DNA from 4 places in the Ensifer sp. ENS06 genome. Region 4 is predicted to be linked to each of the others. Evidence: riboswitches for the same ligand, from Rfam matches in the RefSeq annotation. Region 4 holds a riboswitch; each other region holds the start of a gene.

Region 1 (7,736 bases), on a different contig from region 4:
AGGTCGCCCACTCGACCGTCATCGGGTTTGGTCGCGAAACGTCGCCGAAGATAACAGGCGGACGCACGCAGCGCGATCCGTAGCTCTGCACCCAGCCGCTCTGGGTGAAGGCGTAGCCCGAGAGCTGCTCGCCAAAATATTGCACCATGTCGTTGCGCTCGAACTCGCCGTGAACGAGTACGTCGATGCCGACCTCTTCCTGCCAGCGCACCGCCAGTTCGGTCTCTCGGCGAAGATAGGCGGTGTAGTCGACATAGCTGAGTTCGCCCTTCGCATGCAGTGAACGGGCCTGCCGAACCTCCGATGTCTGTGGGAAGGATCCGATCGTCGTTGTCGGGAAGAGCGGCAATGACAGCTTCTTCGCCTGCAGTGCCCGGCGACCCGCGAACGGGGACTGCCGCTTGCTGTCCGCATCCGTCAGCGCTTTCAAGCGCCCGGCGACCAAAGGATCATGGATCCTGAGTGAGGTGAGCCTCGCCTGGGCGGACGCGATCGAGGCGGCGAAAACGTGCTCGGAAATGGCAAGCCCCGGCTCGAAGGCGCTGGCAAGCAGGCTGAGTTCGTCGAGTTTCTGCGTACCGAAGGCGAGCCAGGAGGAAAGTTCCGGATCAAGCGCACGCTCCAGCTCGAGATCGATAGGCACGTGCAGGAGTGAGCATGAAGGTGCGAGTTCGATGCGGTCGCGGCCGTGGGCCGAAGTCAGAGGCTGCAGCCGGCGGAACAGGCCGGCCAGATCGGTCCGCCAGATGTTGCGGCCGTCGATGACCCCGAGCGATAGGACCCGGTCCGCCGGAGCCGATTGGATGAGCGTGTCGATCTGCTGCGGCGCGCGCACGAGATCGACATGCAGTCCATCGACCGGCAGCGCCAACGCCGTTGCCGTGTTGTCGCCGATCGAGCCGAAATAGGTCGCCAGCATGATCTTGAGTCCGGGCACGTCGGTGTCGAACGTGCGATAGGCGAGGTCGAGAGCGCGACGATCCTTGTCCGCGAGATCGAGCGCCAGGCAAGGCTCGTCGATCTGGACCCAATCGGCGCCGGCGTCAGCAAGCTCCGCCAGGACCCTCACGTAAACGGGCAGGAGCCGTTCGATCAGATCGACCGGATCGAAGTCGCCGCCCTTCGATTTGCCGAGCTTCAGCAGTGTCACCGGGCCGATGAGCACCGGGCGTGTGCGATAGCCGAGGGCCTGAGCTTCCTGGAAGGCTTCCAGCGGCCGATTGTGGGTGAGCTCGAAGCGCTGATCCCTGTCGAACTCGGGCACCATGTAGTGATAGTTGGTGTCGAACCACTTTGTCATTTCGAGCGCGGGAGTGCCGCTGCTGCTTCCCGAATGGGTGCAGCCGGCGGCGCAGGGCGTTCCGGCCGAGCCGCGCGCCATGGCAAAATAGGTGTCGAGATCGACCGGGCCGCCCGTCCAGCCATAGGCCGGCGGGATTGCGCCGACAAGCACGGCGGTATCGAGCACGTGGTCGTAGAAGGAGAAGTCATTGGAGGGGATGATGTCGATGCCGCGCGTTTTCTGCGCGGCCCAGTTTTCAGCGCGGAGCTTGGCTCCGGTATCGAGAAGTTCGCCGCGGCTGGCCTTTCCGGCCCAATAGCGTTCGAGCGCGAATTTCAATTCGCGACGGCGGCCGATGCGCGGGAAACCGAGATTGGCAGTCTTGATGGTCATTTCCTTACCCCGAAGGTTATGGGCAAGGCTTGAATGCGACGCAGCCGCGGCGCGAGAGCGATCCCGCGTCCTCAACGCGCCTCATCGGACACCCCGCCCGTGGACGTTGTTCATCGCGGCAGGTCTCCTGGCTTGCGGGTCGTCACGGACCGTTCCGTCTTCCCGAGGCGTCTCCCTCAGTGACATCTTCGAACGGCCGCTCTCCGCTTACAGTTGCGGGGGCAGCTCCGGCATGGGCGCTTGTCTGGCGCCGCACCGAATTCCCTCTTAGCTCCGTCCCTCCAAAGGCGGGCGAAGAACCACGATGGGGCGACAATGCCCTGTCCCGAGCTCTTCGTCAATCGCATAAAGAAATGCTTATGTCTTTATTCTCTCCCGCCGCCGCCCGCGGCGAGACAATGGCAGGACGAGGTCTTTCCATTGCTTTCCGCTCACGGGACGGTTGCGGTTTGGTCGAAGCGTCCTCCTCCGGCCACTGCCACGGATCCGCCGCGTCGCCAACGCGCGCGCGGATATGCTCTTGATCTCGCGTCAGGCCGATATCCCGGAGTTGGAACTCGTTGAACGTGTCGATGGCAACCGGAGGGTTGAGGGTCTTATCGGCCCAGTTCAGGACATGGTAAATCGTTGATCGCACTGCGCTAAGCATTGCTATCCTCACTTCTTTCAAGGGCGTGTGTTCGCGAAAAAAAGTGAGGGTTTTTGCCGTTTCGCGCAAAGCGATTTCTCGCATGCTGGCATAAAGAATGCTTATCTCAGTTCCATGAGCAAGATTCCTCCCATGAGTGCGGTGCGCGCCTTTGAGGCCGCCGCCAGGCACCTGAGTTTCACCCGCGCCGCCGAAGAGCTCGGCATGACGCAGGCGGCCGTCAGCTATCAGATCCGGCTGTTGGAAGATCGCATCGGCGCGCCGCTGTTCGTTCGGCTTCCGCGCGAGGTGCGATTGACCGGCGCCGGGCGGCAGCTAGCGCCGAAGGTGACCGAAGCGATCGATCTCTTAGGGGCGGCTTTCTCGGAGATCGCCGACAAGACCGAACATCACCTGCACATCTCGGTGCTGCCAACCGTCGTGTCGAGCTGGCTCGGTCAGCGCCTCGCGTCGTTTCAGACCGCGCATCCCAACATCAGCATCAGGGTGCACATGTCGACCGAGTTGGTCGATTTCAAACGTGACGCCATCGATCTCGCGGTGCGCAGCGGCGCCGGCGACTGGCCGGGCAACGATGTCTTTCCCTTGTTTCCGCTCGATTACGTGCCTGTCTGCACGCCATCCTTCCTGGAAAAGTACCAGCTCAAGGAGCCCGCGGACGTTCTGAGAGTCCGGCGTTTCGGCAACGCCAGCTGGTGGCGGCGGTGGATGATCGAAACCGGCGTCGAGCCGCCGGCAAGCAATGGCACCGAATTGATCTTCGACGTGCAGGCGATGGATGTCGCCACAATCCTTGCGGATCACGGCATTGCGATTGCCGTCTCGACCTTCCTGATGGATGAACTGAAGAGCGGCAGGCTCATCCGGCCGTTCGAGCATGTGGTGCGCGACGGCCGCGCCTATTGGCTCGTCTATCCGCAAAGCACCAGGCGGCAGAAGAAGATCCAGGCCTTTCGCGACTGGGTCGTCGCCGAGGCCGATGCGTCGAACGCCATGCTTTCGACCGTGATGGAGCAATCCTGTCCGGCGTCGCGTCGGACCGACCGCGGCGCAATGTAGAGACACAACGGGGCCTACTCGGCCCGTCGGTCTTCTGAAGATGACGCTTTCATGGAGAAACTGAAAATCAGCTGAGAACGGCTGTTACCAAACTGACATGGCGGCTCCCTAAAGACTGCGGCCAACCGCAGAGAAGGGAAGTATCAGCCCTCCGACGCGGATACCGCAAGCCATCGTCGGAGGCCCGTTTCCATGAAAATCGTCCAGATCAGCGACACCCATCTCAGCCCCGCCAAAAGCCACTTCAATGGCAATTGGGAACCGGTTCGCGCCTGGATCGAGGCGGTAAAACCCGATCTCGTCATCCACACCGGCGACGTCACCATCGATGGTGCCGACCACGAGGACGACATCACCTTCTCGCTCGATCTGATCGGCCAGCTCTCGATGCCGGTGCTGATCGTTCCCGGCAATCACGATGTCGGCCATCTGCCGGGTTCGCACCAGCCGGTGGATCCGGTTCGGCTTGCCCGCTGGCGCCGGCTCGCCGGTCCGGACTACTGGGGCCGCGACCATGGCGACTGGCGGCTGCTCGGCCTCAACAGCCTGCTGATCGGCTTCGAGGACGAAGAAGAAGACAGGCAGTTTAATTGGCTGGAGGAACAGTTGCTCAGCCGCGACGGCCGCCGGGTGGCCGTCTTTGCCCACAAGCCGCTCTTCGTCGACGATCCGGGCGAAGGCGACACCGGCTACTGGGGCATCCGTCCGCGCCAGCGCCAACGCCTGTTTGATCTTTTCGCCGAAGCCGAGGTGGCGCTGCATGCAAGCGGCCACCTGCACTGGGCCTGGACGGGCAAGCACGCCGGGACGTCGCTCGTCTGGGCGCCGCCGACCTCCTTCATCATTGATACGCTGGAACGGCCGATGCCGGGCGAGCGGCTGGTCGGCGCCGTCGTACACGAGTTTAGCGACGTCAACGTCAAAAGCGAGATCATCGCGGTGCCGGGACTGACCAGCCACCTGCTCGATCCGATCGTCGAAGAGGTCTACCCGCTGGCGGCCAAGAAGACGGTCCGTGTGGAGGCCGCGCAATGAGCGTGCTTTCGCTAGAGGGTATCACCAAGTCCTATGGCGGCAACGCGATCCTGAAGGGGGTTAGCCTGCAGGCGGAGGCGGGTGAGTTCATCGCGCTCGTTGGTCCTTCCGGCTGCGGCAAGAGCACGCTGTTGCGCATCGTCGCCGGTCTCGATCATGGCGACGGCGGCGAGATCGTCATCGGCGGCCGCAGTGTCGCGCGCATGGCCGCGGCCGATCGCAATGTCGCGATGGTCTTCCAGTCCTATGCCCTCTATCCGCACCTGACGGCGGGCGAGAACATCGCCGTGCCGCTTGCGATGCGGCGGCTGACAGCGGCGCAGCGCCTGCCTGTGATCGGCAATCTGATGCCGGGGCAGAAGCAGATCCGCAGCGATATCCAGCGCCAGGTCAAGGAAATGGCGCTGGCGCTGAAGATCGATCACCTGCTCGACCGCAAGCCCGGCCAGATGTCCGGCGGCCAGCGCCAGCGCGTGGCGCTCGCCCGCGCCATGGTGCGCCGCCCGGCCGTCTTCCTGATGGACGAGCCGCTCTCCAATCTTGATGCCAACCTGCGCGTCCACGCCCGCGGCGAGATCGTCGATCTCCACCGCCGCGCCGGCGTGCCGACGCTCTATGTCACCCACGACCAGTCGGAAGCGCTGTCGATGGCGGATCGAGTGGCGGTGATGATCGGCGGCAATCTCTTGCAACTGGCGACCCCGAAGGAGATCTACGACAACCCCTCCCATATCGAGGTCGCACGCTTCCTCGGCCAGCCGAAGATCAACGTGCTGGAGACCCGCACGGATACGGCGAGCATCGTGCGCTTCGGCGATCTGGTGCTTCTGGCAAGCCGCGGACAGGCGCCGGATGCTTCAGTGAAGCTCGCAATCCGCCCGGAATTCGTGCGCTTCCATGCGGCAAGCGCCGGCCGATTGAGCGCGCGGGTCGAGCGTATGGAGTTCCTCGGCTCTGAGGTGATCGTCCATGCCCGCCTCGATGCGATCGGCGAGGTGGTCACTGCCAAGTCAGCACCTGCCGAGGCCGCGGCGCTCGCGATCGGTCAGCCCGTTGACGTCGAGTTCATGCCGGAACGGGCGATGCTGTTCGACGGCGAGGGCACCCGGCTGCCGGCCGAGCGGGTCGCTATCGCCGCGACGCTGGAGAAGATCCATGGCTAAGGCGGGTTCCAATCGGGATACGGCGGCAGGGGCGGCGGATTGCGTGGATACCGCCCTCTGCCCTGCCGGGCATCTCCCCCACAAGGGGGGAGATCGGCTGGAGGCAATGCCTCAGCATTCATCTCTGCGAGACGGTGCCCAGCCGGCGCAGCGGCTGCGGACCCAGACGGCGATCGGTGCCGCGGCCACCGATCCCGATCGCCGCGAGGCCCGCATTGCCTGGCTGTTAGCGCTGCCGGCCATCACGCTGCTCGTCCTCTTCATCCTTTTACCGACCGCGGCGGTGATCGTTCTCGGTTTCACCGATTTCGAGCTCGGCTACGGCAGCTTCCGCTTTGTCGGCTTCGAGAACTATGCCGAACTCTTCAGCGACCGCACCTTCCGGCGCTCGCTCTGGAATACCACCATCTACACCGCGATCGTCACGCCGGTTTCGATCGTGCTGGCGCTGGCGATCGCCATGCTGATCGAGGCGGAAACCAAGGGCCGGGCGTTCTTCCGCACGGTCTATTTCCTGCCGGTGGCCTCGCTGCTCGTCGCCATGGCGACGGTCTGGCAATTCCTGTTTCACCCAACCATCGGCCCGATCAACACCTTCTTGGCCGTTTTCGGCATTGCCGGCCCCAACTGGCTCGGCGCCTCCGGCACGGTGCTCTACGGCCTGTCGATCATCGGCATCTGGCAGTCGGTCGGCTTCAACATGGTGCTGTTCCTCGCCGGTCTCACCGCCATCCCGCGCGAGCTCTATGCCGCAGCCGAAGTCGACGGCGCCAAGACCTGGTTCGATCGTTTCCGGCTGGTGACCTGGCCGATGCTCGGGCCGACGACGCTGTTCGTCACCACCATCAGCATCATCAACTCGGTGAAGGTGTTCGAGACGGTGAAGACGCTGACCGAGGGCGGTCCGAACAAGGCGTCGGAGGTGCTGCTCTTCACCATCTACCAGGAGGGCTTCGTCTATCTGCGCGTCGGCTATGCCTCGGCCATGACCGTCGTCTTCCTCGCCATCCTCGTCGTCCTGATGTTCTTGCAGTACCGCGTGCTCGACCGGAAGGTGCACTACGCATGACCAACACCATCTCCGTCACCCGCCTCATTCGCCTCGCCGTTCTCTCGTTTGGCGCGTTCATCTTCCTCGCGCCCTACATCTTCATGGTCTCGACCGCCGGCAAGGCTCAGAGCGAGATCTTCTCCTCGTCGCTGTCGCTGATCCCTGAGCAGTGGTCCTATGTCGAGAACTTTTCCAAGGCGCTGTCGCGCGTCTCGATGACGACCCTGCTCTTCAACGGCGTTGTCGTCTGCGCGCTGATCTTCGTCATCCAGATCGTCGTCGCCATCCCTTGCGCCTATGCCATGGCGAAGCTGAAGTTTCGGGCGGCCCGCACCATGATGGTGCTGGTCATGCTCGGCCTCCTGGTACCGATCCACGCAACCGCGCTGCCCATTTACGTGGCCTTCGACAGGTTGTCGGTGCTGAACAGCTACGCAGCGCTAGTGGCGCCGTTCTCGATCTCGGTATTCGCGATCTTCCTCTTCCTGCAGTTTTTCCGCGCCATGCCCGACGATCTGATCCATGCGGCACGCCTCGACGGTATGTCTGAAGCCGGCATCGTCGCGCGCGTCATCGTGCCAAACGCCTGGCCGGCGATCACCGCCTTTGCAATCTTCTCCGTCGTCGCCCACTGGAACGATCTCTTCTGGCCGCTGATCGTCGTCACCAACCAGGACTATGCGACCCCGCCACTCGGCCTTCTCTACTTCCGCGCCGCGGAAGCCGGCGACGACTACGGCGCGCTGATGGCCGCGACCCTCATCATCACCCTTCCCCTCGTGACCGCGTTTTTGCTGGCGCAGAAGCGTTTTGTCGAGGGCATCACCATGACCGGTCTCAAAGGCTGAACGGTCCAACCTGGAGCGCAACCCATGACACATCTGAGACAGCTTTTCACCGCGGCTGCCGCATCGCTGATGCTCGCAGCCCCCGCCGACGCCGAGACCCAGCTGACGGTGCATTATCCGATGCCCGGCTTCTTCAAGGACGTGATGGATACGATCTCGAAGAAGTTCATGGAAGAAAACCCGGATATCAAGATCACCTTCGCCAATCCGTCGGCGACTTATGAGGAAGGCATCCAGACGATCATGCGTCAGGCCG
Region 2 (7,736 bases), on a different contig from region 4:
ATTGCCCGGGCAGATAGCGAAACCAGGCGGGCTTTTCGGCCCGGAAGGTGAAGGTCATGACATCGGCGGTCTCGACAACCGCCGATGTGCATTCGAGCATCTGCTGCCGGTCGATCCAGACGTGGAGCGCGTCGAAATGGTGAAACGAAGAGGCCATCTGCATGTCAGGCGACCCTTGAAAGCGGAGCCGCGTCGCCGGCAAGGCGCTGCTCCATGAACTTGCAGTACCACTCGACGAACTGCATCACGCCACCCTCGTGCTCGGGCGAATAGGGACCGGGCTCATAGGCCGGTGAGCGGATGCCGAAGGCATTTTCCTCGACGATCTGACGGTCCTGGTCGTTGGTCTCGGTCCAGACATGCGTCAGTTCATCTAGATTGTAGTCGACGCCTTCGACCGCATCCTTGTTGACGAGCCACTTCGTCGTCACCTGCGTCAGTTCGGGCCCGAGCGGCAGCACCCGGAAGGTGATGGCGTGGTCGGCGAGCACATGGTTCCAGGTGGTGGGATAGTGGAACATCAAGAGCGTGCCGATCTGGCTCTGGGAGACGTCGGCGGACAGGGCCCGCCTGACGGCGCGGGCGCCCGACATGGTGTAGCTTTCGGCATTGTCGACAAGCGGCATGCGGGCGGCGCGGAACTGACCGGTCGGCGACATCTTAAATTCGCTCGGCAGGCCCTCGGCCTCGCACTTCGCCCAATGTTCGGCGATCACAGGATCATCCTTGGCGCCCTGCACCCCGGTCGCCGTCGGCGCCTCAGGATAGGTGCGGCAGAGTTCCGGATGATTGGCGGCGCAATGGTAGCATTCGCGGTTGTTTTCCCAGACGAGCTTCCAGTTGCCCTTCTCGATGATGGTGCTTTCGAACGCGACCTTGGTTTCGCCGAGCCGATGCGGCGCGAGATACGGCAAGGCCATGTCGCGGAACGCCGTGAAATCCATCGGCTTTTCCGACAGGTTGATGAAGATGTAGCCGCCGACCGTTTCGCAATGGATCGGCTTCAGACTGTGGGCGGCCTTGTCGAAATCCTCTCCCATCTGCCGGGCGAAGAGCAGCGAGCCGTCGAGTTCGTAGGTCCACTGGTGATAGGGACAGACAAGCTTTGCCGACGAGCCTTTCGCCTGCGTGCAGACGCGCGAGCCGCGGTGGCGGCAGGAATTGTGCAGCGCCCGGATGGCGCCCTGGCGGTCGCGGGTGATGACAACGGGGTAGTCGCCGACCTGGACGGTGAAGTAATTGCCGGCCCGCGGGATCTCGCAGTCATGGCCGATAAACAGCCAATCCTTGTACCAGATGTTTTCCAGATCCTGCCTGTAGTAATCGGGATCGATGTAAAAGGCCCGGTCGAGGCTGTAGCCGTCCCGCCTGCCCTTCAGCTTTCGAAGCATATCGTTTCTGGTGTCCATGTCCTGTCCTCATGCGCCATGTTTCGGAGAGGCAGGACAGGAACCCGCACGGGCGCACACCCATGCGTTTGAGGCTCCGATCCGGCTGCCCGCCGCAACCCGTTACGGTTATGTCCGTCAAGGCTGGTTTCCGGGCTCAGGAGCCGTCCTTTCGGACCTGCCCGGCGCCTTCCCGGACGAACCGTCCAGTGGCCTTTGCCGAGGCTTTCGCTCCACCACCGTTGCGGGGGCAGCGCCGGGATTTGACCGGCTTCCCAATTCTCCATCTTCCCTTCGAAGACGGCACCTTGAGTAAGGATATGTAATCGCGGAAGTCGCCTTGGCAGCTGCCCGATAGCGACATCCAATTCCAGAATGACGACACGGAAAAAACCGCCACAAAAGGCCACCGTCTTAGAATTTTTACATTGCAAACATATAGATAGATCACATCTTGGGCATTTGCCGACTTTTGCGGCGCGGTCGGCGCAGATGCGGGAGGGCTTCGCCCGTTTGCGACATCGCGTCAGATAGAGAACGCTAATGATGCAGCCAGGGGGAAATCATTCATTAACCATGAGCCGCTAGCCTAGCCGGCGGACGAGAGAGGTCCTGCAGGCAGGCAGATGGCGCGCTGACGATCATGGCAAAGTTGAGATACTACGACGCGGCAGCCGAGAAGCTGCCGACAATCCCGCCGAAGGTGGCGGTTCATACCGAATTCCTGCGCACCGGCCGGATCAACCGCAGGCAATGGTTGCCGAGCGAACGCCGGTATTTGAGCTATGAGGAAGTCGCAGACAGGACGGGCAAGAAGCTCAGCACCGCCGGCGACACGACCCATAAGCGGATCAACGGGTTCCACACCTCGATCCAGTTCCCGAAGATGATCTTCCACCGCACTCTCGTCGGCCGGCCGCATCTCGGCTACTGTCACGTGACGGCGGCGCGTACGCCGGTTACTCCCTCCAAGGACATCACCTGGTCCTTCTACTTCGCCAACTTCTTCTGCAACCTGGGCGACGAGACGCATTTTTTCGAGAGTATCCAGCCCGGCTATTCACGCATGTACTTCGCCGTCGCCATCGAACCGGGCGCCGAAGCCGGGCAAATGGTCATCAACCGCAACTTTCGTGACAACGGGCTGCTGTTTCGCACGGATGATCCCAAGGTCGCGCTGAAAAACGTACTGATGCTTGGCGCCAAGGATGACGCGTTGCGTCGCATCATTCGCAGCCTCTGAGCCGAACCGGTTCCTTCAAAGAAAATCGTTCTGTTTTTCCGGTGCGTCCGTTAAGGAAGCGTCGGAAAGGAAACGGCATGGCTGAGATCATCGACACGGATAGAGAACCGGACCGCGCGATCGCGCGCGCCTGCGCCGTTCTTGCCGAAGGCGAGCCGGTCGCGATTCCGACCGAGACCGTCTACGGCCTTGCCGCCGATGCTACCAATCCCGATGCGATCAGTCGCATCTACGAGATGAAGGGGCGCCCGCGCTTCAATCCGCTGATCTCGCATGTTTCCGACATGGCGATGGCCGAAGCCCATGTGCATTTCGATCCGATTTCGAGGCAGCTGGCCGAAGCCTTCTGGCCCGGCCCGCTGACGCTGATCCTTCGGCAGCGCGCCGACAGCACGGTTCATGCGCTGGCGTCCGCCGGCCTCGACACGCTCGGTATCCGCATGCCCGACGGTTTCTCGCGCCGGGTAATCGCCCACTTCGGGCGACCACTGGCCGCGCCCAGTGCCAATACGTCGGGCAAGATCAGCCCGACCAGTGCGGTCCATGTGGAAGCCGATCTCGGCGAAAAACTGAAGCTGATCCTCGACGCCGGCCAGGCCCAAATCGGCCTTGAGTCGACGATCATCAAGGTAGACGGCGACGAGATCCGGTTGCTTCGGCCGGGTGGACTCGATGCCGCCGAGATCGAACGCCTGCTTGGCCGTCCGGTGACCCGGCCGGAGACGGCGGGAGCGACGATCGAGGCGCCGGGCATGCTCGCCTCGCACTACGCGCCCGGCGCTGCAGTCCGGCTCGATGCCGCCGAGGTGCATGCCGGCGAAGCCTTGATCCGTTTCGGCGGCAATCGGATCGCCGGCGAAGAGCAGGCGGCCGTCGTTCTCGATCTCAGCCCGACTGGCAATCTGCGCGAAGCCGCCGCCAATCTCTTCGACTACATGAAGCGGGCGGATGCCAGCGGCGCAGAGACCATCGCCTTCGGGCCGATCCCTTCGGACGGGTTGGGGGAAGCCATCATCGACCGGTTGCAACGGGCGGCGGCACCGCGAGGGTAAGATAGTGTGCGGCATCTTCTCTGCACCCACCCTCATCGAACGGCACCAATTGCGGTTATGATCGCCGCCGACCAGTAACCGAGGACCAGATCCTCAGATCGACCGATCCGATAGCGCGCGCAGGCGCAATGCGAAGTGAGGCCCATGACCACCCTTCCCTCTCCCGAACTCATCGCTTCCTTCGCCGAGATCGTCGGCAACACCAACGTGCTGACGGACGAAGCCGACAAGGCGCGCTATCTCGTCGAATCGCGCGGACTCTACCGCGGCACGACGCCGATGGTCCTGCGTCCGGGCAACGTCGACGAGGTCTCGCGCATCATGAAGCTCGCGAGCGCCACCCGCACGGCGATCGTGCCGCAGGGCGGCAACACCGGCCATGTCGCCGGGCAGATCCCGCGGGAGGGCAAGGCAGACATCGTCCTTTCGCTGGAACGGCTGAACCGCATTCGCGACATCGATCCGGTCGGCAATGTCATCGTCGCCGATGCCGGCTGTATCCTCGCCGACATCCAGAAGGCGGCGGACGAGCACAATCGCCTGTTCCCACTGTCGCTCGGCTCGGAAGGTTCAGCCCGCATCGGCGGCAACCTCTCCACCAATGCCGGCGGCACCGCCGTGCTTGCCTATGGCAATATGCGTCAGTTCTGCCTCGGCCTTGAAGTGGTGCTGCCGACCGGCGAAATCTGGGACGGCCTGCGCCGGTTGAAGAAGGACAATACCGGTTACGACCTGCGCGATCTCTTTATCGGTGCCGAGGGCACGCTCGGCGTGATCACCGGCGCCGTGCTCAAGCTTTTCCCGAAGCCGCTCGGGCATCAGGTCGCCTTTGCCGGAGTCGGCAGCGTCGAGCATGCGCTCGCTCTGTTCGAAAAGGCGTCCAGCCTTTGCGGGCCGGCGTTGACCGGCTTCGAGCTGATGCCGCGGCTCGGCGTCGAATTCACCACCAAGCACATCCCCGGCGTTCGTGATCCGATGGAAACGGTCCATCCCTGGTACGCGCTGATCGATATCTCGACGTCCGATAGCGCCGAAAGCGCGGAACGGATGGTGCAGGATCTGCTGGAGCAGGGATATGCGGCCGGCCTCGTCGAGAATGCCGTGATTGCCGCCAACGAGACACAGGCCAAGGCGCTGTGGCACATGCGCGAGAGCATGTCACCCGCACAAAAGCCCGAGGGCGGCTCGATCAAGCACGATGTCTCCGTGCCCGTCTCCAGCATTCCGGCCTTCATGAAGGAGGCGGATGCCGCCGTCATGAAAGCGATCCCCGGCGCCCGCATCTGCTCCTTCGGCCACATGGGCGACGGCAACATCCACTACAACATTTCGCAGCCAGTCGGCGCTGACAAGCAGGCCTTCCTCGACCGCTGGCGCGAAATCAACGCCATCGTCCACGGCATCGTTCTGAGCTACAACGGCTCGATCTCCGCCGAGCACGGCATCGGCCAGTTGAAGCGCGACGAACTCGCCGAGGTCCGGGCGCCGATCGAAATCGAGCTGATGCAACGCATCAAGCACGCGTTCGATCCCGCAGGTATCATGAACCCCGATAAAGTGCTGCGCGCCGACGGTTGACGACGCCCCGTTTCGCGCGGCGCTGCGATGCAGCAACAGGCTTGGGCTGACCGTCAGACGGCGTGCGTCAGCGGCCGCCTGCGCGCAATTGCGAGAGCGACAGCAAGGTCTCGGCACTGACGCCAGCGCTGCCGCCGCCGGTCAGAATCGCGAGACCGGGCGATACATCCTGGTTGTTCTCGACGTCGTAGAGCGCCGTGAAGCGTTGCAGAAGCTTCTCAAGCTGACCCGGCTGCTGCAGTTCCTTGATGTTGACGGTGCGCTCGATAAAGGCCGCCTGGGCCTCGATCTTGGCGTTCTGCAAGCCCTCCGGCATGCTGTAGGCGGTCTTGATGACCTCGAACAGGGCGCGATCGGCCAGGATGTCGTAGGCCGTGTTGATGTCCGAGGCCTTGCGCTTGAAATAGAGCGCCAGGCGAATGCCGCCGTTATCGGCGCCCTCCTTCTCTTCGAGCGACTGATTGAGGAAGAGATCAACGGTGGTGACGAGACCGCGGCGGGTCTGGATCTGCCCTGCCTCGCCCCTGACGATCTTGCCGTCCTTGTCGAAGTTGAAGGACGAGACGATCTCGCGATACTTCAGCCCATTCGGGTCGGTGTTGATGAAGCTCTTCGGATCTTCGAGATCCGACGTGAACATACTCCTGAGATAGTCGGACTTGACCGTCTCCGGATCGATGCCTGCGCCGACGAGAACCATGTCGACCAGCCGGCGGTTCTTGAGGAAGGCATCCAGCGTTTCGATCTTCGCGATCTCGGAGGTGTAATATTTGGCTTCTTCCTGGGCCTTTTCCTTCGCGATCTTCTTCTCGTCGTCCGTGCCGAAGCGGGACTTGGCGACGATATAGGCCCGCGCCGTATTCATGATGTCGCCGTCGCTCTGGGCGAGTTTTGGTGCGCCGAGAGTCCCGTCCGGATTGAAGTTGAACGCTTTCACGAGCTTGACGTAGCGTTCGTCGCGCAGCGTGTTGACGTAGCTTCTGGGATCGTTGAGATCGCTCGTCAGAATGCGCTTCAGATCACGCTTGCTCAGGCCCTCGTCTTCGAGACCGAAGGCGCTGAGCGTGAACTTCAGTACGCCATTGTCGGCCAGCAGCTTGTCGACCGACTCCATCGAATTGACCAGCAGCTTGAAGCGCTTGACCAAGGCTTCGTCTTCGGCATCGCCCTTGTCATTGTAGCGGACCATGTATCCGTCGGACGTCTTCTTCAACTGATCGGCGTCCTGCGCCGTCTTGCCGGGCTGCAGCGTGCCGTCGGGCCGGAAGTTGAAGGCTTTGTGCATTTCCTTAAAGGCGGCATTGTACTCGCCGCCCTGCGTGTTGACGTAGCTGTTCGGGTCGTTGATGTCGCTGGTGAGGATGTTTTCGATCGTCGACGGCACGGTCGTCGACGCTTTGAGGCCGAAGGCCGTGACGAGGTAGTTGAACAGCCGGCTGTCGCTGGTCAGCTCGGAGATGCTGGTGACGCCGGCGATCTTGCCTTCGTAATATTCCTTGTTCAGCAGTGCCCCGGCGCCGGTCAGGCGCGCGCCGCCGAGCGGCGTTTCGCCCGGTTTCTTGAAGACGTAGATGTTGTTGAGTTCCGTCTTCTTTGCGTCGCTTATCGCCTTTTCGCCGGCCGGCACGCTGCCATCAGCGTTGAAGTTAAAGGTTTCCGCCAACTTGATGTAGGTTTCGAGATTGCGGATGCGCCCGTTCAGCGTGTTCAATTCCTCGCCGAGCGATGCGAGCAGCGCGGGCGCCTGGTCGCGTGGCGGAAGCTTGGCATCGAGATCGGCGACGATCGCGTTGTGCTCGTCGATCTTGGCCTGAATCGCCGGCTTGTCGGCAGCGGGCGCCTCCGCCAGTTCGGACGTCAGCCTGTTAATCTCCCCGAGGGACTTGAGCCGCGTCTGAAGGTCAGTCTGCAGCTTGAGCGCTTCTTCCCGCCTCGTCACAGCGGCCGTGCGGCTTGCGGTCAGAGCGGCAGGGTCGCTGGTCAGCGCGTCGCGGACCTCGGTGTAGTTGAACGTCTTCGGGTCAATATCGAAGACGGTGAAGGCAAACGAACGCAGTCGTTCGTTGCCGAGGAACTTGTCGACATCGGTGACGAGATCCATGGCCGCGCCAAAATAGGCCATCTCTCCGCGCATGGCCGTGTCGAGGCTGGCGATCCGCTCGTTGTAGAGACCGATCAGCGCATCCTGCTGTGCGTTGGTTTGAGCCACCGGCTTCGACGAGCTGAAGCTGAAGGCCTGCGCGAAGTTGCGGTAGCGTTCATCGGTGAGACGGTTGGCAAAGCTGCTTTCGTCCGAAAGATCGCTTTCCAGCACCTTGCGCATGAAGGCCTTGGCATAGGTCATGTCCTCCAGGCCATGCGCTTTCATCGCGTATGAGTAGAGTCGATAGTCGTTCAGAAACTCCTCGACAGTTTTCACGCTGCCGATGTTCTCTTTATAATACTCCGCTTCGCGCGCGATCTGCGGCTGCTGGG
Region 3 (7,736 bases), on a different contig from region 4:
AACTGCTCGGCGCCTTCGCCGACAAGGCCTATCCGAACGAGATCGGCCCGGGCGTCTACGACATCCATTCGCCGCGAGTGCCCAGCGTCGAGGAAATGGTGCATCTCATCGAAAAAGCGACCGAGGGCCTCACGCCGGACCAGATCTGGGTCAATCCCGATTGCGGACTGAAGACCAGGCGCTGGGAAGAGACGCGGCCGGCGCTCGTCAACATGGTCGCCGCCGCCCGCTCGCTTCGAGCGGCTTTTGCCGCCGATACGCGCGAAGCCGTCAAAGCATGACGGGGCAGCACGAAGTCACGACGGCGCCGGGGGAAACCCCGGCGCCACAAACCCTGATCGACATCGTTTTTCCAGGCGATACCAATCACCATGGCACGCTCTTTGGTGGCGCCGCCCTCGCGTCGATGGACCGGATCGCTTTCATCGTCGCCACCCGTCACGGGCGCGTTCCCTTCGTCACCGCATCCTGCGACCGCATCGATTTTCGTGCGCCTGCGCGCATCGGTCAGATCGTCTGCTTCAGCGGCCGTCCGGTTCGTGTCGGGCGCCGCTCGATGGTGGTCGAGGTCGAGATGATCGCGGAAGATATCGCCACCGGCAGCCGCGCCCTTTGCAGCAGGGGCACCTTCACCATGGTCGCGATGCCCCGTGCCGATGAAACGGATTGGATGCTGCCGCCGCTCGATGTGGCAACGGACACGCCCGAAGAGGCGGGCACCCTACGCATGGTCGACATCGTCTTTCCCGGCCAGGCCAACAGCTTTGGCGCCATATGCGCTGGCAACGCCCTCGCGCATATGACGAAGGCCGCATTCGTCGTCGCGACGCGCCGGAGCCGCCGGGCGACCGTCCTTGCCTCCTGCACCGGTATGGACTTCAAGCACCGGATCATGATCGGTTCGATCATCGAACCCATCGCCCGCATTGTGCGGACGGGTCGCAGTTCAGCCACCGTCGAGGTCGAACTCTGGTCGGAAGAGCTCCTCACCGGTCTGCGACAGCGGACTGTTACCGGAACGTTCGCTATGGTCGCCGTCGACGAGGACAACCGGCCCGTGGCCGCTTTCGCTGCTTGATGGAATGGGGCGTCCGCACCAGGGGCGCCCTATCCACAACCTTGGTGCCAACCGGCTGTTTACTCCCCGTTATCCACACTGCAAAAGAAACCACCCTCCTACCCCCGCCTTCCACATACGGAACCTATTGACGCAGATTTGCGATGAACTACTATATCTAGTGTTCGAGGTTCTTCCGATTCGCAAGGATTGGGAGCTAAGACGGGAATACGGTGCGCCGGCGGGTTTCCGCTGAGGCTATGCCGTAGCTGCCCCCGCAACTGTAGACGGCGAGCGACTGTCCGGATTTGGACCACTGAGGCATGAGGCCTCGGGAAGGTCGGGATGGAAGCTTTGACCCGTAAGCCAGGAGACCTGCCTCGATCACCAAACGTCCACGGGCGGGGTGTCCGGAGGGGTTGAGTGCGTGGCAGGATGAGCCTGCCCGATCGTCTCGACGTCTCCCCGGCAGCCCGTCGAAAGCTTCGGGGTGAAGTCATGCCAGTTTCTTCCAGTTCAGATCCACCTTCTGCGGACGGGTGCGCATTGTTGCGCGCCTGATCGAAAGGCCGCGCCTTGAAAACCCGCATCCGCGGAATTCCTGAGCGCCCGACCAAAACGAGCCGGCCCGGTTGCGTAACCGACCTTGGGCCAGCTTGACGACGTCAACTCCGGTCGAGTCGACCGGGGAGCGATGTTTCGTGTCCAATCGCCAACACCACGGTTCGCGTTCGCGCGATCCGACGACTTTTTGCGCCCATTTGCCAGACCCTCACGAGGAACCCATGTCGATCACCGTCTACAGCAAACCAGCCTGCGTCCAATGCACCGCCACAACCCGTGCGCTCGACCGCCAAGGCATCGATTATCGCATCGTCGATATCTCCGAGGATTCCGATGCATTCGCGCTGGTGCAGGGTCTTGGCTATCGGCAGGTCCCGGTCGTCGTCGCCGGCGAGCGGCATTGGGCGGGTTTCCGCCCGGACATGATCAGCGCGCTTTCCTGAAGGACGCGGGCGATGGGCCTGATCGTCTATTTTTCCAGTCGCTCGGAAAACACCCATCGCTTCGTCGAAAAGCTCGGCCTTCGCGCCGCCCGCATACCGCTCAGGGAAAGTATGGACGCACTTACGGTCGCAGAGCCCTATGTGCTGATCGTGCCGACCTATTGCGGCGACGATGGCCGCGGGGCGGTGCCGAAGCAGGTCATCCGCTTCTTGAACGACGCGGGCAACCGCTCTCACATCCGCGGCGTGATCGCAGCGGGCAACAGCAATTTCGGCGCGACCTACGGGATCGCCGGCGACGTGATTTCGGCCAAGTGCCGGGTACCCTATCTCTACCGGTTCGAGCTGCTCGGGACCGACGAGGACGTCGCCAATGTCAAAAACGGGATGGAACGATTTTGGACGTCACGACACTCGAACGCCCCTTGAAGGCGACGGAAGCAGCGCTCGACTATCATGCGCTGAACGCAATGCTGAACCTCTATGACGAAGAGGGACGGATCCAGCTCGACAAGGACCGGCAGGCGGCGAAACAGTACTTCCTCCAGCACGTCAACCAGAACACGGTGTTCTTCCATAACCTCCGGGAAAAACTCGATTATCTGGTGACCGAGGGCTATTACGAGCAGGAAGTGCTGGACCAGTATTCCTTCAACTTCGTGCGCGATCTCTACGATCATGCCTATTCAAAGAAGTTCCGCTTTCCGACCTTCCTCGGGGCGTTCAAATACTACACGTCCTATACGCTGAAGACCTTCGACGGAAAGCGCTACCTGGAACGCTACGAAGACCGTGTCTGCATGGTGGCGATGGCCTTGGCGCGCGGCAACGAGGGGCTTGCCCGCGATCTCGTCGACGAGATCATCTCCGGCCGCTTCCAGCCGGCAACGCCGACTTTCCTCAACGCCGGCAAGAAGAGCCGCGGCGAGCTCGTCTCCTGCTTTCTGCTCCGGATCGAGGACAACATGGAGAGTATCGGCCGCGCCATCAATTCGGCGCTGCAGCTTTCCAAGCGCGGTGGCGGCGTGGCGCTGTCGCTCACCAACATCCGCGAGATGGGCGCGCCGATCAAGCAGATCGAGAACCAGTCATCCGGCGTCATCCCGGTCATGAAGCTGCTCGAAGACAGTTTCTCTTACGCCAACCAACTCGGCGCGCGCCAGGGAGCCGGTGCTGTCTACCTGCACGCCCACCACCCCGACATCATGCGCTTCCTCGATACCAAGCGCGAAAACGCCGACGAGAAGATCCGCATCAAGACGCTGTCGCTCGGCGTCGTCATCCCCGACATCACCTTCGAGCTCGCCCGCAACAATGAGGACATGTATCTGTTCTCACCCTATGACGTGGAGCAGGTCTATGGCGTGCCCCTCACCGAGATTTCGGTGACCGAGAAGTACCGCGAGATGGTCGAGGATGCCCGCATCCGCAAGCGCAAGATCAAGGCGCGCGACTTCTTCCAGATCATCGCCGAGATCCAGTTCGAGAGCGGTTATCCCTACATCATGTTCGAGGACACGGTGAACCGGGCAAACCCGATCGCCGGGCGCATCACCATGAGCAATCTCTGCTCGGAAATCCTGCAGGTGAGCGAAGCGAGCGCGTTCAACGACGACCTCTCCTACAAGCACATGGGCAAGGACATCTCCTGCAACCTCGGTTCGCTGAACATTGCGGCTGCGATGGACAGCCCGGATTTCGGCCAGACGATCGAGACCTCGATCCGCGCCCTCACCGCCGTCTCCGAAATGAGCCACATCTCGTCCGTGCCCTCGATCGAAAAGGGCAACGACGACAGCCACGCGATCGGCCTCGGGCAGATGAACCTGCACGGCTATCTCGCCCGCGAGCGCATCTACTACGGCTCCGAGGAAGGCATCGATTTCACCAACATCTATTTCTACACGGTGACCTATCACGCCATCCGCGCGTCGAACCGGCTGGCGGTCGAGAAGGGCAAGAACTTCGCCGGCTTCGAAAACTCGAAATACGCGTCGGGTGATTATTTCGACAAATACACCGAAGCCGAATGGCTGCCGGCGACCGAAAAGGTGAAGGGCCTGTTCGAGGAAGCCGGCATCTCGATCCCGACTCAGGAAGACTGGCTGGAGTTGAAACGGGCGGTGATAGCTGGCGGCCTTTACAACCAGAACCTCCAGGCCGTGCCGCCGACCGGTTCGATCTCCTACATCAACCACTCCACTTCCTCGATCCACCCGATCGTCTCGAAGATCGAGATCCGCAAGGAAGGCAAGATCGGCCGCGTCTACTATCCGGCCGCCTTCATGACCAACGACAATCTCGAATATTACCAGGACGCCTACGAGATCGGGCCGGAGAAGATCATCGACACCTATGCGGCCGCCACCCAGCACGTCGACCAGGGCCTGTCGCTGACCCTGTTCTTCCGCGACACGGCAACGACCCGCGACATCAACCGTGCTCAGATCCATGCCTGGAAGAAGGGCATCAAGACCATCTACTACATCCGCCTTCGGCAGATGGCGCTCGAGGGTACGCAGGTCCAGGGCTGCGTTTCCTGCGCGCTGTAACCTCGCATTCCAGTAACGGCCCCTCACCCTAGCCCTCTCCCCGCAAGAGGAGAGAAGGTGCCGGCAGGCGGATGAGGGGCACCCCCTCACCGCGCGATGAGGCATACACGATCACAAAGGTTCAACGACATGAACATGCACACCAAACCCGCAAGCCGCATCCGCGCCATCAACTGGAACCGCATCGAAGACGACAAGGATCTGGAGGTCTGGAACCGTCTGACCGGCAATTTCTGGCTGCCGGAGAAGGTGCCGCTTTCCAACGACATTCCCTCCTGGGCAACGCTGAAGCCGGAGGAGCAGACACTCACCATCCGCGTCTTCACCGGCCTCACCTTGCTCGACACGATCCAGAACGGCGTCGGCGCCGTCCGACTGATGGAAGATGCGGCCACCCCACATGAGGAGGCGGTGCTTTCCAACATCTCCTTCATGGAGGCGGTGCATGCCCGCTCCTATTCCTCGATCTTCTCGACGCTCTGCCTGACACCCGATGTCGATGACGCCTATCGCTGGTCGGAAGAGAACGAGTTCCTGCAGAAGAAGTCCGCGCTGATCATGGCGGAGTATGCCTCCGGCGATCCCCTGAAGAAGAAGGTCGCGAGCGTCTTTCTCGAAAGCTTCCTGTTCTATTCCGGCTTCTATCTGCCGATGTACTGGTCGAGCCGCGCCAAGCTCACCAACACCGCCGACATGATCCGGCTGATCATTCGCGACGAGGCGGTGCACGGCTATTACATCGGCTACAAGTTCCAGCGCGCGCTGGAGCGCTTGAGCGAGGAACGCCGCCAGGAGATCAAGGTTTTCGCCTTCGACTTGCTGCTCGAACTCTACGACAACGAAGCGAAATACACCGAGGCGCTCTATGACGACGTCGGCCTGACCGAAGACGTGAAGAAGTTCCTGCACTACAACGCCAACAAGGCGCTGATGAACCTCGGCTACGAGGCGCTGTTTCCGGCGGAAGCCTGCAAGGTCAACCCGGCCATTCTCTCGGCGCTTTCGCCGAATGCCGACGAGAACCACGACTTCTTTTCCGGTTCCGGTTCGTCCTACGTTATCGGCAAGGCTGTGGCGACCGAGGACGAGGACTGGAATTTTTAAGGACGGTCCATTCGGTCATACCTGACAACAAAAGGCCGGCGAGGACGCCCTCGCCGGCCTTTGTTCAGCAATAGCAGCGCCTACTCTGCCGCGACCACCCGGCTGCGGCCGATCGTTGCTTGCGTCAGCAGGAAGGCGGCAAGGGCGCAAGCGGCGATCGCGCCGGCCATCGGTAGGGCCGTTCCGTCGAAGAAGATAGTCGCAACCACCATGGCGACGGCGGCGGTGACAAAGTGCAGCGTACCCATCAGTGCCGAGGCCGTGCCGGCGATCTCGCCGTGGTCTTCAAGCGCCAGCACCGCCGAGGTCGGGATAACCAGGCCGAGCACGCCATAGCCGACGAAGAGGAACGCGGCCATGACAGGCAACTGGTTGAAGCCGAGGCTCATGACGATGAACATCGTGACCATGGTCAGCGCGAAGGCGCCGACGGCAAGATGCATGACCCGCACCAGGCCGAAGCGCTCGCCGAGCCAGCCGGTCGCCTGCGACACAGCGAAGAACGACACGGCATTGATCGAAAAGGCGATGCTGTACTCAGTCGGCGTCAGCCCATAATGGTCGATCAGCACGAAGGGCGAATTGGCGAGATAGACCAGGAACCCGGAAATGCCGAGGCCGCCGATGAAGGTGAGCGTCAGGAAATTGCGGTCGGAGAGAAGCAGGCGATAGGCGGCAAGCGCACTTGCGATACTGCTGTCGGCGCGATCCTTCTTCGGCCGGGTTTCCTGCAATTGCGTCGAGAGCAGGATCAGGCCGATGAAGGCGGCGATCGTCACCGCATAGAACACGCCGCGCCAACCGTAGAAGCCGATGACGGCGCTGCCGGCAAGCGGCGCCAGGATCGGCGAAATGCTGAAGACCAGCATCAGCATCGACATCAGCCGCGCAGCCTGGACGCCCGTGTGCATGTCGCGCACCACGGCGCGCGGAATGACCATGCCGGCGGCACCGCCGATCCCTTGCAGGAAGCGGAAGGCGATCAGGGTTTCGATGTCGGTTGAAAGCGCGCAGCCGATGCTGGCGACGGTGAAGAGGCCGATGCCGAGATAGAGCGGAGCCTTGCGGCCCCAAATATCGGAGAGGGGGCCATAGACAAGCTGCGAGATGGCAAAGGAGATGAAGAACGCCAGCAGGCTGAACTGCACCACGCCGTTTTCGGCCGTCAGGTCCTTGCCGATCGACGGCAAGGCCGGCAGATACATGTCGATTGCAAAGGGGCCGATCGCCGAGATCAGGCCGAGCACGATCGCCGTGCGGAGGAAGGACGTTGTCATGGCAATGAACTTTCAGAAATCGCGGCGCCGAAATCGCTGCCGCCCGGATTGAAACTCAAAGACATCGTCGTGCCAGGATCGAACGTTGGGGATACGCATCCTGCGCTGACTATTCCGTCCATTAATTTGGACATACGTGTCAAATTAGACAGCATTGTCTAAATCGTCAATGGCGCCTATCTTCGGTCCATGAAGAAATTTGATTTGGCCTCGGCTGACGCTCGCCCCCAGAAAGGGCAATTCGCGAAACGCCTCTCGATCCTGGAGGCCGCGGCCGATGTTTTCTGTCGGGAAGGCTTTTCCGGCGCCAGCATCGACGAGATCGCCGTCGCGGCGGGTGTCTCGCGTCAGACCATCTACAATCACTACCGCGAGAAAGAGACGCTGTTCATGGCGGTGATCCAGGACATCATGGATCGCGTGAACGGCGTGCTTTTCTCCATTCTCGCGACCTTTCCCGAAAACGCCGACAACCTCGAGGAAGACCTGGCCGAATTTGCCGTGCGCCTCAACAAGAACTGCAATTGCAACCAGGACGCCAAGTTCATCCAGAAGCTGATCTCGACCGAGGGCAACCGCTATCCGCATCTCTTCCAGTTCTGGCGGGAGCAGGGACCCGGCAAGACCGATCGGGCGCTGGCGGCGCTGTTTGCGCGCCTTGCCCACATCGCACCGCTCGACATCGACGATTTCGACCTCGCGGCGCGCCAGTTCATCGCACTGATCAAGGCCGACCTGC
Region 4 (7,736 bases):
GACGAGCGCTTCCAGATCCTTGAGCGGGCCGTAGGATTCGGCGCGCGTCAAGGGCGGGGTCAGGTGGTCGATGATGACGGCGCTGGTGCGGCGCTTGGCCTGCGTACCTTCGCCCGGATCGTTGACGATGAAGGGATAGATGTGCGGCAGCGGCCCGAAGATCGCTTCGGGATAGCAGGTTTCCGACAGCGCCAGCGCCTTGCCCGGCAGCCATTCGAGATTGCCGTGCTTGCCCATGTGGACGATCGCCTGCGCTCCGAACTGCTGGCGCAGGAAGGCGTAGAAGGCGAGATAGCCATGCGGCGGCACGAGGTCCGGCGAATGGTAGCTTTCCTTCGGATCGATGTTGTAGCCGCGCGCCGGTTGGATGCCGACGATCACCTCGCCGAAGCGGGCGAGCGGCAGCGCGAAGGCGCCATCGAGGAAGAAGGGATCGGCCTCCGGCACGCCCCAGCGACCGGTAACTTCATCCTTTATCTGTTTCGGAAGCGAATCGAAGAACGTTTTGTAATCGTTCAGCGAAATACGCTCGCGGATTTCGCGGTCATGGCTCGCCGCATTGGTCGGCCCGGCCATCAGATAGCGGATCAGCGCGTCGCCATCGGCGGGAACCTCACCGACCGCATAGCCTTCCCGCGCCATGGCGCTAAGCACCTCGACGGTACCGGCTGGCGTGTCGAGCCCGACACCGTTGCCGAGGCGACCGTCGCGGTTCGGATAGTTGGCCATGACGATGGCAATGCGGCGCTCGGCGGGCTCTGCCCGGCGCAGCTTCGCCCAGTTGACGGCAAGATCAGCGGCAAAGCGCACCCGGTCTTCGAGCGGCTCATGGCCGACGATATTGGCCTCCACCTTGGCGTCATAGATCGACGCCGCCTTGAAGGAGACGGCGCGCGCAAGGATGCGGCCATCGACTTCGGGTAGTGCCACGTTCATGGCGAGGTCGCGCGCCATCAGCCCCTGCGGCGACGTTTCCCATTGCGCCCGCGACGAGCCGGAGAAGATCACCTGCAGCACCGGCGCACCGGTCGATTCCAGCACCGTCGGCTGACGGTCGGCACCGGGCGACGAGACCGCAAAGCCAGTGGCGTTCATCACCACGTCGGGTGCGGCCTCCGAAAAAATCGCCTGCAGCGTGCCGACGGAAACGGCATCCTTGAGGCTTGAGACGAACACCGGCAGTGCCCGCACACCTTGAGCCTCCAGCGCATCGATCAGCGCCTCCACCGGCCGTGTCTCGCCACTCTGCACGAGCGCGCGGTAAAAGCAGATCCCAACCGTCGGGGGTTCGAATCCCTCCCTCGCTACCATCCGTCCCTGAATACGGGACTGCCATTCGCTGACGCCGATCACGCCAGCACCCGGCCACCAGATGCCGGCCTTCAACAGTGGCTTTGCCGGCTGCGGCTTCTCCGCACCCGTGACCAGTGCGGCCGCATAGTCGAGAAACAGCCCGGCATTGTCCGAGCCGCCTTCGGTGAAGTAAGCCCAAAGGCGCTGGCGGTCGTCGGCTGCGACGGTGGAGAAAGGCTCCAGCCCCGGATCCGGCTTGTCGTCACCCGGCAGAACCGCGATCTCGAAACGATGGGTGACGGCAGCCGCATGCAGGGCTTCCAGCAGATAACGGAAATAGCTGGCGCCACCGAGCGGCCGGACGACGATCAGCTTGGCGTGACGCGCCGTGCGCTCGACGTAAGTGTCGACCGACATTGGGTGCATCAGGCTCATCAGGCTGGCGATGCGCAGGCTCAAGCCTCCGTCGCGTCGGCCGTGAGCCGCGGCGATCGAGGAGAGCTCGGTATCGGCGGCTGATAGGAAAAGGATATCGGCCGGCGTTTGCCCAAGGTCGATCGCCTCGTTGCCGTCGGCGATCGTTCCTTTCTGGGCGAGAAGCAGATGCATTCGTCTTGTCCGGTGGGGCAATTCCGAACGAAAACGCTAAAAGCGTTTTCCATCCGGAACTGCATCATTTCAATGCGTTAGATCATTTCACTCAAAGAACGATCTAGACGAGCGCGGTAATCGCAGCGCGCACCGCCGCCTCGTCCATGTCGTGCAGGCCGATGACGACGAGGCGCGTACCGCGCTTTTCGCCGGCGCCCCAGGCGCGGTCGTAATACTGGTCGATGCGGGCCCCGACCGCCTGGATCAGGAGGCGCATCGGCTTGCCGGGCACGTCGGCAAAACCCTTGAGGCGCAGAACGTCGTGCTCCGCGATCACGCCCTTCAGGCTATCGATGAACGCCGAGGGATCGGCGATCGAACCGAGCTCGACGACGAAGCTGTCGAACTCGTCGTGATCGTGCTCCTCACCTGCCTCGTGCTCCATCTCGTGATGCGACTTGCGGTTGGCGATATCGCTTTCCGTGCCGACACCGAGGCCAAGCAGGATGGCAGCGGCGACTTCGCCGTTCTTCGCCTCGATCATCGTCGGCTTGCGGCTGGTGCGCGAAGACACCTCGTCGCGTACGGCCTTGAGGCCGGAGGCATCGATCAGATCGGTCTTGTTGAGAACGATGAGATCGGCAGCCGTCAGTTGGTCCTCGAACAGCTCCTCGATCGGGCTTTCGTGATCGAGATTGTCGTCCTCGACGCGCAGCGCATCGACCTTGTCGTGGTCGTCGGCAAAGCGGCCAGCGGCAACGGCGGCGCTGTCGACCACGGTGACGACGCCATCGACGGTCACTTCGCTGCGGATATCCGGCCAGTTGAAAGCGGCGATCAGCGGCTGCGGCAGGGCAAGGCCCGAGGTTTCGATGATGATGTGGTCAGGGCGGTTTTCACGCTCGAGCAGCTTCGTCATGGTCGGGATGAAATCGTCAGCCACGGTGCAGCAGATGCAGCCATTGGTAAGCTCGATGATGTCGTCCTCGGTGCAGGCCTCGGCACCGCAGCCCTTCAAGACATCGCCGTCGACGCCGAGATCGCCGAACTCGTTGATGATCAGCGCGATGCGCTTGCCGTCGGCGTTCTGCAGCAGGTTGCGGATCATCGTCGTCTTGCCGGCGCCGAGGAAGCCGGTGATGACGGTCGCCGGGATCTTGCCCTGGTTGGCTCTCGCAGTGGTCATGGATCAACCCTTCATTTTCAGCGGCAAACCGGCCGCGACAAAGTAAACTTCAGCGGATTTCTCCGCAACGATCTGGTGAAGCCGGCCGGCATGGTCGCGAAACTCGCGGGCCATGCGGTTCTCGGGCACGATGCCGAGGCCGACCTCATTGGAAACAAAGACGAGGCGCGCCCGCGCCTCAGGCAGATACGCAACAAGGGCGGCGAACTCCGCCGTCATGTCGCGCTCTTCCAGCATGAGATTGGTTACCCATAGCGTCAGGCAGTCGATCAGGACCACATGGCTGGGATCATCGATGCGTCTGAGGATGCCGACGAGATCGAGCGGCTCCTCATGCGTCGTCCAGCCCTCGCCGCGGCGCGTCCGGTGATGGTCGATGCGCTCGCGCATTTCGTCGTCCCAGGCGCGGCCCGTGGCGACATAATGCATGGTGAGACCGGACGCTTCGACGAGCCTCTCGGAAAAGCTGGACTTGCCGGAACGGGCGCCGCCAAGGACCAGCACGGGCCCGGCGCTGAGACTGCTCATCGTGGCTGCCTCAACATTCCCAAATCAGCCGTCGGTGGCAAAAGCCATCGGACGCGCCACGGGCGCGTTCTTGAAAACATCTGCGAGCCAAAACAACCTCCGTGATGGCGTTGGAGACAAAAGTCCCCTCGGGCGGAATGCCCATGCCGGATGGCAGGTCTCCTGGCTCACGGCGTCACGGGCCGAACATCGCCTCGCCCTTAAAGGGCAAGGTTCCGATGTCAGGGCCCGAGCGGCCCGCCTCACCTTCCCGGCGTCTTTCCGGTGCCACAGCGAACCTTTGCGCGTCGTCTCCGACGCATGGGCGCTGTGAGGGACATCGTGAAAGGCGGACGATTCGTAGAAGAAGAGGCGTCCAAACCCGGCTGATCACGATGCCACGCCAGTGGCTTTTCCGGCTTGATCCCCGACCTGCCCCGATTGCCCGTGCAACCGGCCGACAGCCCGGCACCAAACCCGATGGCGAACCCTGACCGTTCTACAGTCGCGGGGTCGGCTGCGATAAGGATGCCCGATTTGGGTCCATCCGTCACATTCCCAATTATTCCCCCAGATCGCCACGACAAGGGGGAACCATCCAACACCTGATGATTAGGAAGCGGGCAGCCCAAAGTCAATCGACGCATGCGACGCCTCCCCGGCCGAGTTGCGCCACGCGACGATTTGTCGGGCGTCAGGCACGACGGCAGTGTGAACGGAACCGATGTCGAAACCTAGTGCTATGGATAGCAAACTGCTGCTAACACCTGTGTCAAAGTGCCGAGGGCGAATTTCGCCAGAAAAGGAACCTTTCGAGTGGATACCGACCTGCGCCGCGTCGTCCTCATCGTCTCCCTGTTGAACCTCGGCTATTTCGGGGTCGAACTCCTTGTCGCGCTTTCCATCGGCTCGGTGTCCCTCATGGCCGACAGCGTCGACTTCCTCGAAGACGCTTCCGTCAACATGCTGATTTTCTTTGCTCTGGCCTGGACGGCGCGGACCCGCGCGCGGGTCGGCATGGCGATGGCGTTCATTCTACTGGTACCGGCGCTGGCCTTCCTTTGGACGGCCTGGGCGAAGTTCATGGATCCGGTCCCGCCAGAGCCCTTTGCCCTGTCCCTGACCGGACTTGGGGCGCTGGTGGTCAACCTCTTCTGCGCCTATCTGCTCGTCGCCTACCGTCACACGAGCGGCAGCCTCACGCGGGCAGCATTTCTCTCCGCCCGCAACGATGCCTTCGCCAATGTGGCCATCATCGCCGCGGGTCTGGCGACAGCCTATCTGTGGCAGTCGGCCTGGCCGGACCTGATTGTCGGCTTGGGGATTGCCCTGATGAACCTGGATGCCGCGCGGGAAGTCTGGGAAGCCGCAAGCGAGGAGCACGATGTCGCAGCGTAGTTCCGTCGGATAAGCTCGTTGCTCCTGTTGGGCCCGACGTACCGGACCTGCTGGCTGACCGTTGCCGCGTCCCTAGTGCCTGAGCAACTCGTCCAGCCAGCGACGATCGAGCACAGCCTCCAGTTCGTTCGCGACATCGTCGAGCGCCGCATCGACCGATTGGCGGTAGTTGTTGGCGCCGCCTTCGATGCCGAAACTCTTGAGCAGCGCGCCGCGATAGGCGTCGCTGGTGAAGAGCCCATGCAGGTAGGTGCCCATCACGCGGCCATCGGCCGAAAGCGCGCCGTCGGCGCGATTGTCGATGCGCACCGACGGCCGGCCACAGTCCGCACCTTGCGTCTTGCCAAGATGGATTTCGTAGCCTTCGAGCGCCACATCATGCTCCAGCGACCAGGCGCGGCTGTTGCGCACCGTCTTTTCCGGCGCCATCTCGGTCTCGACGTCGAGCAGCCCGAGGCCCTCGACCGCACGTTCGCCGCCCTCGATGCCGAGCGGATCGGTGACGCGCCGGCCGAGCATCTGGTAGCCGCCGCAGATGCCGATGACCCGGCCGCCCCGGCGCACATGACGTTCGAGGTCACGGTCCCACCCTTGCGCACGGAAATCGATGAGGTCGCCGATGGTCGATTTCGACCCGGGAATGACGACGAGGCCAGCGTCTGCCGGAATGGGACTGCCAGGCCGCACGAAGACGAGATCAATCTCCGGTTCGGCGGCGAGCGGATCGAGGTCGTCGAAATTGGCGATGCGCGACAGTACCGGGACGGCAACCTTCAGCGCCCGCCCCTCGCCGCGCGTCAGCTTCTCCAGCACGACGGAATCTTCCGCCGGCAGGCGTGCCGCCGCCTTCAGCCACGGCACGACGCCGAAGCAGGGCCAGCCGGTGTAGCGGTTGACGGCAGCAATGCCGTCGTCGAACAGCGTGACGTCGCCGCGGAACTTGTTGATGAGATAGCCGGTCACCATGCGCCGGTCTTCCTCGGCCAGGATCGCATGCGTGCCGACCAGCGAGGCGATCACCCCGCCGCGGTCGATGTCGCCGACCAGCACGACCGGCACGTTGGCCCGTGTCGCAAAGCCCATATTGGCGATGTCGCCGGGCCTGAGGTTGATTTCGGCCGGCGAGCCGGCGCCTTCGACCACCACGAGATCGGCACCGGCCGATATTTGTTCGAAACTCTCCATGACGGCGCCCAGCAGCTTGGGCTTGAGCGCCTGATATTCCCGCCCCCTAGCCTGCCCGGCGACCTTGCCCTGAACGACGATCTGGCTGCCCACGTCCGACTGCGGCTTCAGGAGCACCGGGTTCATGTGCACCGACGACGGCACGCGCGCGGCCAGCGCCTGCAGCCATTGCGCGCGGCCGATCTCGCCGCCGTCGTCGGAAACGGCGGCGTTGTTCGACATGTTCTGCGGCTTGAACGGCCGGACCTTCAGGCCCTGATTGGCGGCAAGCCGGCAGAGCCCCGCCACCAATACCGATTTTCCGACATCCGAGCCGGTTCCCTGCAACATGATCCTGCGTGTCATGCGGCCATCGGTAACACTGAAACGGGCAGCGGCAAAGGTCTGTTTCGACACGATTTCGCCGCAATTGACAAAGCCCTTTCACGCATTGTTTCGCGCTTTCGCAAGGCTTGTCGAAAATGTCGCGGCCGATAGCCAGAATGCGACATGGCGTGGCGAGTTTGGCATTCAATTTTTTGCAGCGCACACCTATATCAGCGGCATAGCAACACGCCCCGGAGGATAGGCCTCCGGCCTCTCAAGGTTCATGTCCATGCTGTATATTTTCAGCAAGCCCAATTTCGTTCAGATCGCCTGGAACTCGAAGGTTCCGTCCAGCCAGTCGCGCGTACGCAACCTCGTCGTCGACGCGCCCTTCGGCCCGCTCGGCGTCATCCGCACGTCGAACGTCGGCTAACGCCAGCGATCGGGGCGGAAGCCCCTTCGAGCTCTCCTCCCAGAGCCTCCTCCACCGCCCCTTCGGGGCGGTTTTTTTTATGTCCGGCATTGGCCCTGAAATGCGAAGGCCGCATCAACCTCTTCAAGAGGGATGCGGCCGCCAAAAAACGCCTGGTCACTTCGGAAAAACACACCGAAGGTTCGCTCAAAGTCCGGGACGCACAAACCTGATCCGGACCGGCGGCAGTCCCCCGCCGCGAGAAGAACAATTAGCTGGACATCGTTACCGGATGGTTAGTGAGGATTTAACCAAAGATGAATTCCGGACTTTTTTGTAAATTTTTCGCGACATGCGCGCCATTTGGCGTGACGCAATCACGACAGGAAACGTCAGGATCTCGACAGGGTTCTGAGGTCCGTGGCGCCCAGCGCCATTTTTTGCGGCAAGAATTGTCGCTATTGCTTAAATTCGGGGTCTCTCACGCACAAAATACGCGCTTCGGCGATGTCGCAGACAGAACGCACGAGACCCCGTCCTTCCCGGTCAACCGATTGAAGAGGTTGATTTCTCAGCGAGAAACCTTAGGCTTGGTTTGCGGTATAAGAGGAGATTGGCTGGCGACAGGGTTCCGCGGCCAGGGCTGAATACGAACTCCCGCACCGTCCGCAGCAAGGGTGAACCTTGGCTTGTTTGATGCCGAACCCCCGGCTGCATCGTTGTTTCGGGTGACGGAGGATGTCGCGTCCGCCGTGGATTCCCGTTTGGATCTTGGCTGCAAAATAAGACTGGGAGGTCTTGCAACATGAAGAAACTCCTCGCTTCCACCATTCTCGCCGCTGGCCTCTATGCCATGGC

The links. Region 4 has a riboswitch for cobalamin ahead of cobU (bifunctional adenosylcobinamide kinase/adenosylcobinamide-phosphate guanylyltransferase). Riboswitches for the same ligand answer to the same signal wherever they lie in the genome.
Region 1: it holds a riboswitch for cobalamin, as region 4 does, so the genes downstream of both, metE (5-methyltetrahydropteroyltriglutamate--homocysteine S-methyltransferase) here and cobU (bifunctional adenosylcobinamide kinase/adenosylcobinamide-phosphate guanylyltransferase) in region 4, are expected to answer to the same signal.
Region 2: it holds a riboswitch for cobalamin, as region 4 does, so the genes downstream of both, IB279_RS04435 (aromatic ring-hydroxylating dioxygenase subunit alpha) here and cobU (bifunctional adenosylcobinamide kinase/adenosylcobinamide-phosphate guanylyltransferase) in region 4, are expected to answer to the same signal.
Region 3: it holds a riboswitch for cobalamin, as region 4 does, so the genes downstream of both, nrdH (glutaredoxin-like protein NrdH) here and cobU (bifunctional adenosylcobinamide kinase/adenosylcobinamide-phosphate guanylyltransferase) in region 4, are expected to answer to the same signal.

What each region holds. Positions count from the first base shown of each region.
Region 1 is NZ_JACVBC010000003.1:510,668-518,403, forward strand. It holds gene metE (5-methyltetrahydropteroyltriglutamate--homocysteine S-methyltransferase) at 1-1,675, opposite strand, end outside; cobalamin riboswitch at 1,775-1,994, opposite strand; gene IB279_RS15945 (hypothetical protein) at 2,013-2,393, opposite strand; gene IB279_RS15950 (LysR substrate-binding domain-containing protein) at 2,457-3,383, shown strand; gene IB279_RS15955 (metallophosphoesterase) at 3,576-4,418, shown strand; gene IB279_RS15960 (ABC transporter ATP-binding protein) at 4,415-5,581, shown strand; gene IB279_RS15965 (carbohydrate ABC transporter permease) at 5,688-6,650, shown strand; gene IB279_RS15970 (carbohydrate ABC transporter permease) at 6,647-7,480, shown strand; gene IB279_RS15975 (ABC transporter substrate-binding protein) at 7,505-7,736, shown strand, end outside.
Region 2 is NZ_JACVBC010000001.1:894,261-901,996, reverse strand. It holds gene IB279_RS04440 (hybrid-cluster NAD(P)-dependent oxidoreductase) at 1-163, opposite strand, end outside; gene IB279_RS04435 (aromatic ring-hydroxylating dioxygenase subunit alpha) at 165-1,409, opposite strand; cobalamin riboswitch at 1,513-1,714, opposite strand; gene IB279_RS04430 (DUF6656 family protein) at 2,032-2,631, shown strand; gene IB279_RS04425 (L-threonylcarbamoyladenylate synthase) at 2,709-3,683, shown strand; gene IB279_RS04420 (FAD-binding oxidoreductase) at 3,828-5,261, shown strand; gene IB279_RS04415 (DUF1217 domain-containing protein) at 5,329-7,736, opposite strand, start outside.
Region 3 is NZ_JACVBC010000003.1:502,533-510,268, reverse strand. It holds gene metE (5-methyltetrahydropteroyltriglutamate--homocysteine S-methyltransferase) at 1-281, shown strand, start outside; gene IB279_RS15935 (acyl-CoA thioesterase) at 278-1,078, shown strand; cobalamin riboswitch at 1,229-1,455, shown strand; gene nrdH (glutaredoxin-like protein NrdH) at 1,843-2,064, shown strand; gene nrdI (class Ib ribonucleoside-diphosphate reductase assembly flavoprotein NrdI) at 2,077-2,493, shown strand; gene nrdE (class 1b ribonucleoside-diphosphate reductase subunit alpha) at 2,463-4,616, shown strand; gene nrdF (class 1b ribonucleoside-diphosphate reductase subunit beta) at 4,746-5,720, shown strand; gene IB279_RS15910 (multidrug effflux MFS transporter) at 5,801-6,997, opposite strand; gene IB279_RS15905 (TetR/AcrR family transcriptional regulator) at 7,187-7,736, shown strand, end outside.
Region 4 is NZ_JACVBC010000002.1:308,588-316,323, forward strand. It holds gene cobN (cobaltochelatase subunit CobN) at 1-1,902, opposite strand, end outside; gene cobW (cobalamin biosynthesis protein CobW) at 2,006-3,070, opposite strand; gene cobU (bifunctional adenosylcobinamide kinase/adenosylcobinamide-phosphate guanylyltransferase) at 3,074-3,598, opposite strand; cobalamin riboswitch at 3,733-4,191, opposite strand; gene IB279_RS10595 (cation transporter) at 4,394-4,975, shown strand; gene IB279_RS10600 (cobyric acid synthase) at 5,048-6,505, opposite strand; gene IB279_RS10605 (hypothetical protein) at 6,756-6,899, shown strand; gene IB279_RS10610 (ABC transporter substrate-binding protein) at 7,684-7,736, shown strand, end outside.